Regions from separate parts of the Kocuria sp. KKT182 genome, predicted to be linked through region 2. Evidence: riboswitches for the same ligand, from Rfam matches in the RefSeq annotation. Region 2 holds a riboswitch; the other holds the start of a gene.
What was found. A riboswitch is a leader RNA that binds a small molecule or an ion and turns the genes downstream of it on or off. The one in region 2 is predicted to bind S-adenosylmethionine.
Positions count from the first base shown of each region.

Region 1: linked by a shared signal. The riboswitch ahead of ACZ2G1_RS08725 (LLM class flavin-dependent oxidoreductase) and the one ahead of ACZ2G1_RS00295 (bifunctional o-acetylhomoserine/o-acetylserine sulfhydrylase) in region 2 are both predicted to bind S-adenosylmethionine.

Region 1 covers NZ_CM145757.1:1,886,570-1,890,644, forward strand. Annotated here, with positions in the region: gene ACZ2G1_RS08720 (baeRF2 domain-containing protein) at 1-966, shown strand, start outside; gene ACZ2G1_RS08725 (LLM class flavin-dependent oxidoreductase) at 1,060-2,478, opposite strand; SAM riboswitch class IV at 2,557-2,671, opposite strand; gene ACZ2G1_RS08730 (CoA-binding protein) at 2,814-3,278, opposite strand; gene ACZ2G1_RS08735 (maleylpyruvate isomerase N-terminal domain-containing protein) at 3,364-4,041, opposite strand.
Region 2 covers NZ_CM145757.1:74,786-78,860, forward strand. Annotated here, with positions in the region: gene ACZ2G1_RS00285 (CPBP family intramembrane glutamic endopeptidase) at 1-427, shown strand, start outside; gene ACZ2G1_RS00290 (VOC family protein) at 451-1,089, opposite strand; SAM riboswitch class IV at 1,233-1,348, shown strand; gene ACZ2G1_RS00295 (bifunctional o-acetylhomoserine/o-acetylserine sulfhydrylase) at 1,425-2,837, shown strand; gene metX (homoserine O-acetyltransferase MetX) at 2,834-4,018, shown strand; gene ACZ2G1_RS00305 (SGNH/GDSL hydrolase family protein) at 4,053-4,075, opposite strand, start outside.

The DNA of each region.
Region 1 (4,075 bases), 1.8 Mb from region 2:
GACCTCGCCGCGGTGGAGGCCGCCGTGCGCCCGGCCGAGGGCGTGCCGGACCCGGTGTGCCGGTACCTGCTGGTGCGCGGAGGCACCGTGGAGATCGACGAGGTCCTCCCCGGGCCCCGGGCCGGCAGCGGTGTCGTCCAGGTGGAGGACGTCCCCGATCTCACTCCCCTGTTCCGGCACCGCCCGGACGACTTCCCGTACGTGGTCGCCGAGGTGGGCCGGGACGGCGGCGAGATCTGCCTCCAGCACGCCAGCCGCGTCCGGGCCGCGGACGAGCAGCAGATCGAGGGCGAGACCGAGCACCTGAAGAAGTTCCCCGGGGGCGGCTGGTCGCAGGGGCGCTGGCAGCGGCACACGGAGGACGTGTGGCGGCGCAACACCGAGCAGGTGGCCGAGCAGATCGACAAGGTCGTGGCCGAGAGCGGGGCCCAGCTCGTCGTCCTGGCCGGGGACCTGCGGGCCCGGGGCCTGGTCGAGGAGCAGCTGTCCAAGGCGAGCCGAGGGATGCTGAGCGTCGTGGACGCCAACACCCGGGCGGAGGGCAGCAAGTCCGCCGACTTCGACCACCAGGTCGAGGAGCGCGTGGCGGAGGTCGTGGCGCACCGCCAGCAGGCGCTGCTCGAGCGGCTCGCCGAGCAGCAGGGACGCGCGGACCCCACCGCCGTCTCGGGGATGGCGCCCGTGGTCTCCGCCCTGCAGCAGGCCCAGGCGGAGACGCTGCTGATCGACGACACCCACCTGGACACGGAGCAGCAGCTCATCGCCCTGGACGCCGAGCCGTGGATCGCCCTGGAGGAGTCGGAGGCCGTGGGCGCCGGCGTGCTGGGCCGGGTCTCCGCCGACGCCGCGCTGGTGCGCGCCGCGGTGCTGACCGACGGCCGCCCCGTCTTCGTGCCGCCGGGGGCGCTGCCCCACGGCACGGACGTCGCGGCCCTGCTGCGCTGGAGCGCCGCACCGGCGTCCTGACCCGGCACGGACGAGGGGCCCCCGCACGCGGGGGCCCCTCGTCCGTGCCCTGCCCCGTGCTCCCGGCGGAGCCGCGGGGTCAGGGGACGGGGGTCAGAGGGCCAGCTGGCGGGCGGGGGTGTCCGCGGCGGAGGGCCTGCCCGCGTAGGCGCCCCGGAACGCGGCGGCGGGGTGGGTGCCGAGCACCTTGGTCTGCCCCTTGCCGTAGAGGTTCTCGCGCAGCGTGGTGCCCTCGTAGCCGGTGCGGTAGCGGCCGCGCTTCTGCAGCTCCGGCACGACCCACTCCACGAAGTCCTCGAACGAGCCCGGGGACACGTGGTAGGCGAGGTTGATGCCGTCCAGCCCGCCCTCGTCGATCCACCGCTCGAGCTCGTCGGCCACGGTCTGCGGGGACCCGACGATCGGCACGCCCATGCCGCCCATCGAGATGTGCTTGGCGACCTCCTTGATCGTCCACTTCTTGTGCGGGTCGGCCGTGGTGAAGGGGGTCAGGAAGGACTGGATCGAGTCGGTCTTGATGTACTCCAGGACGTCGTTCTCGTCGTAGCGGCCCAGGTCCAGCCCGGACCAGCCGCCCACGAGGCCCAGCGCGCCGTCGGTGTCCGCGTACCGCTCGTAGTCGCGGCGCTTCTGCTCGGCCTTCGCGTCGGTCTCGTCGACGATCACGTGCAGCATGGCGAAGATCTTGAGGTCGTCCCGGTTCCGGCCGCCGGCCTCCGCCTCGTCGCGCAGCTTGTCGGTCACCACCCGGGTCAGGTCCGGGCGGATGCCGCCCACGAACACCGCCTCCGCGTGGCGGCCGGCGAACGCCCGCCCGCGGGAGGAGGCCCCGGCCTGGAAGATCAGCGGCGTGCGCTGCGGGGACGGCTCGGTCAGCCCGATGCCGGGGACGTCGAAGTACCTGCCGTGGTGCTGGATCGGGTGGACGAGCGCCGGGTCGGCGAAGACCCCGTTGACCCGGTCGCGCCGGACCGCGCCGTCCTCCCAGGAGCCCTCCCAGAGCTTGTAGCAGACCTCCATGAACTCCTCGGCGATCTCGTAGCGCTCGTCGTGGGAGATCTGCTCCGTCAGCCCGTGGTTCTCGGCGGCCGACTTCAGGTAGGACGTCACCACGTTGAAGCCCATCCGGCCCTTCGTGAGGTGGTCGAGGGTCGCGAACTTCCGGGCGAGCGGGTACGGCTGCTCGTAGGTGATCGCGCTCGTCACGCCGAAGCCGAGGTGCTTCGTCACGGCCGCCATCGCGGAGATCTGCATGAAGGGGTCGTTGACCGGGATCTGGGTAGCGTCCCGGATCACCGGCGCCGCGGAGTTCTGGTAGACGTCGTAGTACCCGACGACGTCCGCGAGGAACAGCGCGTCGAAGAGCCCCTTCTCCAGGACCTGGGCGACGTCCGTCCAGTACTCGATCGTGTTGTACTCGTCCGCCCGGGAGCGGGGGTGCTTCCACAGACCGGGGGCCTGGTGGCCCACGCAGGTCATGTCGAAGGCGTTCAGGGCGATGCGCTTGCTCATGGGGTGTTCCTCCCGGGTCGATGCCGACCCGCGCCCGTGCGTCGTGGAGACCTGCCCGCGGGTCCGACGCACTGGTGGGCGCCGTACTTGCCGCGGAGCACGTGCACCGCGGCCCGATGTTCATCTGGGGCACCCCGCTACGGGAGAGGGTTGCCGCCCGACCAGCCAGAGCTTCGTGTCGGGACTCGTCATCGTCGTCGGGGGACAGCTTAGCGGGTGGCCCCTGACCGGGTGCAACCCCTGTGCGGTCCCGCCGCACGGGGACGGTCCCGGCCCGCATCGGGCCTGCGCCCACCCGGTTCGGGCGGCTCCGCCGGGTCGCTCAGCCGGGTCGTTCAGCCGGGCGGGGCGAGCGGCGGGGTCCGGCCCGGGTCCAGGGTCCAGCCCCGCCGGAGCAGGGACCGGAGCTCGATCAGGGGGCAGGTGTCCATGACCACGTCGAGGCCGGCCCGCTCCGCCCGGGCGGCGGCGTCCTCGTCGACGACGCCCAGCTGCAGCCACACCGCGGCGGCGCCCACGGCGATGGCCTGGTCCACCACCGCGCCGACGCGGCGGGAGTTCACGAAGCAGTCCACCACGTCGATCGGCCCCGGGACCTCGGCGAGCGTGCGGTGGCCGGGCTCGCCGTGCACCGGCTCGCCCTTCGGGTTGACCGGGACGATCGTCATGCCGAGGTCGTCCCGGATCCGCTTCGCCACCGAGTGCGCCGGACGGGCCGTGTTGCCGGTCAGCCCCACCACGGCCCACCGGCCGGGCCGTGTCATGAGGCGGTCGATGACGGCGGGGTCGTTGCGGCTCATGCCCCCAGCCTGGCACGGAACCCGTTCCCCCTCCTTCTTCCTCCGCGGGATTGCACGTGTCGGCGACCTCGCGGAGGGGGGAGGGTCAGGAGAAGAGCGGCAGGAGGTCCGCGTGCGCGCCCAGCTCCGCACGCTCCTGGGCGGTCAGCTCCGCCCGGCCGGTGCCCACGCGGGCGAAGTGCTCGTCGCTCCAGTGCTCGAGCGGTTCCCGCTCCCACAGGTCGGTGAGGACCCGGCGGACCTCGGCGAGCCCGTCCACGGCGGGACCCGGGGAGCCGTCCAGGTGCTGGATCAGGTCCAGGTGGTGGACCGTGGCCTCCACCGCGAGGGTGCTCAGCAGGTCCTCGACGCGCAGCACGTGCCCCTGGGTGCGGACCGCGCCGTCGCCGCAGTGCTGCGCGGCGTGCACGAGCGCCCGGGTGGTCTCGCGGTGGAGGGCGCGCACCGGCTCCCAGTCCAGGACCATGGACGCGGCCACGCGGGTGTGGCGCCGGGCCTCGGCGGCCCCCGCGGGATCGCCGCCCCAGTCGGTCCAGTAGGTCGCGGCGTCCCGGTCGGGGCGGGCGGTGGTGGGCGTATGCAGCGCGACCAGCCCCCGCAGGGCGTCCATCGCGCAGTGGTGGGTGAGGTCCCGGACCGACCACCCCGGGCAGCCAGTGGCGGCCCAGGAGTCGTCGTCGCCGAGCCCGTCGAGGACCGCGCCGAACGCCGCGCAGGCGTCGCGCACCAGGTCCGCCCGGGCCGGGCTTCTGCGGCTCGTCATGGGTCCATGGTGGGGCACGGAGGGCTCCCGTGCC
Region 2 (4,075 bases):
GGGCCTCGGCACCGTGCTCTTCCTGCTCATGGGCCTGGGCACGCTGGCGCTCTACGGCGCCGGCCGGGCCCTGGGCGTCACCGCGGAGGTGACCACGTCCGGGCTCGCCGCGCACTGGTGGACGGTGCCCGTGCTGCTGCTCTCGGCCGTGCGCCACGCCCTGGTCGAGGAGGTCGTGGTGGTCGCGTTCCTGACCGACCGGCTGACCCGCATCGGGTGGAGCTGGCCCGTGGTGCTGGTGGTCACGGCCCTGTTCCGCGGCAGCTACCACCTCTACCAGGGGATCGGGCCCTTCCTCGGCAACGTGGTGATGGGCCTCGTCTTCGCGGAGCTCTACCGGCGCACCGGCCGGGTGATGCCTCTCGTCGTCGCGCACTTCCTGCTGGACGCCGTCGGCTTCCTCGGGGCAGCCCGGCTGCTGGGCTGAGCCCCGCCCCGCGGTGCCCGGTCTCAGATGGTGACGGCGCCGTCCGGGGTGCTGAACGAGACGGAGAGCACCCCGGGGGTGCCGTCCGGATAGCGCCAGTCGACCTCGAGGTCCTCGAGCGCGGTCTCGACGGGGGCGCCCAGCCACTCGGCGACCCGTTCCGGGGCACCGGCGATGGTCATCCCCGCGAGCCCGACGTCCGTGATCCGCGCCTGGGACGGGTGCATCTCCGGGGCGGAGTCGAAGTGGATCATGAACGGCAGCTGCGGATCGGCGATCAGGCCCTTGACGCCGATCTGGTGCCACTCGAGGCACCGGCCGTCCGGGAACACCCGGTGGCCGGGCACGGAGCGGCGCCCCAGGCGCTGCTCGAAGGGGGCGAGGTCCTCGACCTCCACGACCCAGCCCAGCCAGCCGCCGCCGGCGGCGGACCGCGCGCGCACGGCCTGGCCGAAGGGCGCCTTCTCCGCCGCCGGGTGCTGGAGGACCTCGACGACCTCCACGTACTGGTGGTTCGTGAGCGGCAGGATCATGTTGCGGGTGCCGAAACGGGGGTGCACCCCGCCCTTGACCGGTTCGATCCCGAGCTGGTCGGCGATGCGCTCGGTGGTGGCCTCCAGGCCCTCCGGGCGGCAGGCGTAGGACACGTGGTCGACTCTCATGGGCACATCGTGGCACCCTGTGAGTTTCGTCTCCAAATCGGTCCGCGACGCGCCGGGCACCGTGCGGGCGACACCCCCGGGCGGGGCGTCACGCCCGGCCCCGGCTTGACGCCGTGCGGGCCTGATCCGGAGAATGCTGTCCAGGTCATGAGCGCCAGCGTCCAAGCCCCAGCTAGCTGGCCGGCAACCCTCCACCGCGGTGGGGTGCCCTGGGTGAAGACCAGGCTCCTCGCGACCGGCGAGCGAGCAAGCGCGGGTCCCCGGCGCCCGGCCGTTCCCGGCCGCACCGCCTCGGCCGGGACGGGACCCCTGAGATCCACAAGGAGTCCCACGGCATGTCCGATCTCCCCGCCTCCAGCACCGACGCCTCCGCCGCCCGCACCGACGTGGCCGCGGCCGAGCGCCCCACCCCCGAGAACCCCGGGGGCTGGGCCTTCGAGACCCGGCAGATCCACGCGGGGCAGAGCCCCGACCCGGTCACCGGCTCGCGCGCCCTGCCGATCCACCAGACCACGTCCTTCGTCTTCCCCGACGCCCAGGCCGCCGCCGACCGCTTCGCGCTCGCCGAGCTCGGCCCGATCTACACGCGGATCGGCAACCCGACCACGGAGGTCGTGGAGAACCGGATCGCCGCCCTGGAGGGCGGCGTGGGCGCCCTCATGCTCAGCGCGGGGCAGTCGGCGACGACGTTCGCCGTGCTCAACGTCGCCGGCGCGGGGGACCACCTCGTGGCCAGCCCCAGCCTGTACGGCGGGACCTACAACCTCTTCAAGTTCACGCTGCCCAAGCTCGGCATCGAGACCACCTTCGTCTCCGACCCCGACGATCCCGAGGCGTGGCGGCGGGCGGTCCGGCCGAACACGAAGGCCTTCTTCGCCGAGACGATCCCGAACCCGCGCAACGACGTCCTCGACATCGAGACGGTCTCCGGGATCGCCCACGACCACGAGGTCCCGCTCATCGTGGACAACACCGTGGCGACCCCCTACCTCGTCCAGCCCCTGCGCTGGGGCGCGGACGTCGTGGTGCACTCGGCCACCAAGTTCCTCGGCGGGCACGGCACGGCCATCGGCGGCGTGATCGTGGACTCCGGGGCCTTCGACTACGGCCGCTACCCGGACCGCTTCCCCGGCTTCAACCAGCCGGACGAGTCCTACGGCGGCCTCGTCTACGCCGAGGCCCTGGGCGCGGAGGGGCCCTTCGGCGTCAACCTGTCCTACATCCTCAAGGCCAGGGTGCAGCTGCTGCGCGACCTCGGCTCGGCGATCTCCCCGTTCAACGCGTTCCTCATCGAGCAGGGCATCGAGACGCTGTCCCTGCGGATGGAGCGGCACGTGGCCAACGCCGGGACGGTGGCCCGCTGGCTCGAGGCCCGCGAGGACGTGCGCTCGGTGTCCTGGGCCGGGCTGGAGTCCTCCCCGTGGCACGAGCGGGCGCAGAAGTACGCGCCCCGGGGCGCCGGGTCGATCCTGGGCTTCGTCCTCGACGGCGGCCGGGAGGCCGGGGCCGCCTTCGTGGACGCCCTGACCCTGCACTCGAACGTCGCCAACATCGGCGACGTGCGCTCCCTCGTGATCCACCCCGCGTCCACCACGCACAGCCAGCTCCTGCCCGAGGAGCAGCTGGCCGCCGGCGTGGAGCCCGGCTTCGTGCGCCTGTCCGTGGGCCTGGAGCACATCGACGACATCCTGGCGGACCTGGAGCAGGGCTTCGCCGCGGCCGCGGCCGCGCAGGGAGGACAGGAGTGACCGTGACGGTCGTGAGGGGCTCCGGCGCCGGGACCGCCGTCCGCGAGGACGGCGTGCCGCGGGTCGCCGGGATCGGCGAGCTGGAGCTCGAGTCGGGCTTCCGGCTGCCCGACGTCCGGATCGCCTACGAGACGTGGGGGACGCTCGCGCCGGACGCCTCCAACGCGGTGCTCGTCGAGCACGCCCTCACCGGGGACACCCACGTGGCGGCCGGCCGGGCCCGCCCCGGCGCCCCCGAGGCCGAGCGGCGCGCCGCCGAGAGCGGCGGCTGGTGGGAGGGCCTGATCGGCCCCGGCGCCGCCATCGACACGGACCGGTGGTTCGTGGTCTGCACCAACATCGTGGGCGGCTGCTACGGGTCCACGGGCCCGGCGACCCCCGCGCCGCCGAGCGTGGACCCCGAGGGCCGCCCCTGGGGCTCCCGCTTCCCGCTCATCACCGTCCGGGACTCCGTGCACGCCGAGGCGGCGCTGGCCGACGCCCTCGGCATCGACGCCTGGCGCCTGGTCATCGGCGGCTCCATGGGCGGGGCCCGCGCCCTGGAGTGGGCCGTGACCCACCCGGACCGGGTCCGGGCGTGCGCGGTGGTCGCCGCGTGCGCCCAGTCCAGCGCCGAGCAGCTCGCGTGGGGCCAGGCGCAGAACCTCGCGATCCGCCAGGACCCGCACTTCCGCGGCGGGGACTACTACGACGGCCCGCCTCCCGTCACGGGCCTGGGCCTGGCCCGGCGGATCGCCCACATCACCTACCGCTCGGCCGACGAGCTGCACCACCGGTTCGGGCGCTCGCCGCAGGCCGAGGAGCAGGTCATCGACACGCACGCCGGCGGGCGGGGGCGCTACCAGGTGGAGAGCTACCTCGACCACCAGGCGTCCAAGCTGGCGGGCCGCTTCGACGCCAACAGCTACCTCGCCGTCAACGAGACGCTCATGTCCCACGACGTCGCCCGGGGCCGCGGCACGCTCGAGGAGGCGCTGTCCGTGACCTCGTGCGAGTGGCTCGTGGCGGCGGTGGACTCCGACCGGCTCTACCTGCCCCGCGAGTCCGACGTCCTGGCCGCCGCGCTGCCCGGGGACGTCCGGCGGCACACCCTGACCTCGCCCTCGGGCCACGACGGCTTCCTCATCGAGGCTCCCCAGCTCGGCAAGCTGCTCGTGGAGACCGTGCTGCCCGAGCGCTGAGCCGGGACGGGGGTCCTCAGCCGTTCCCGCTCGCTCAGCCGTCCGCGGCACCCCGGT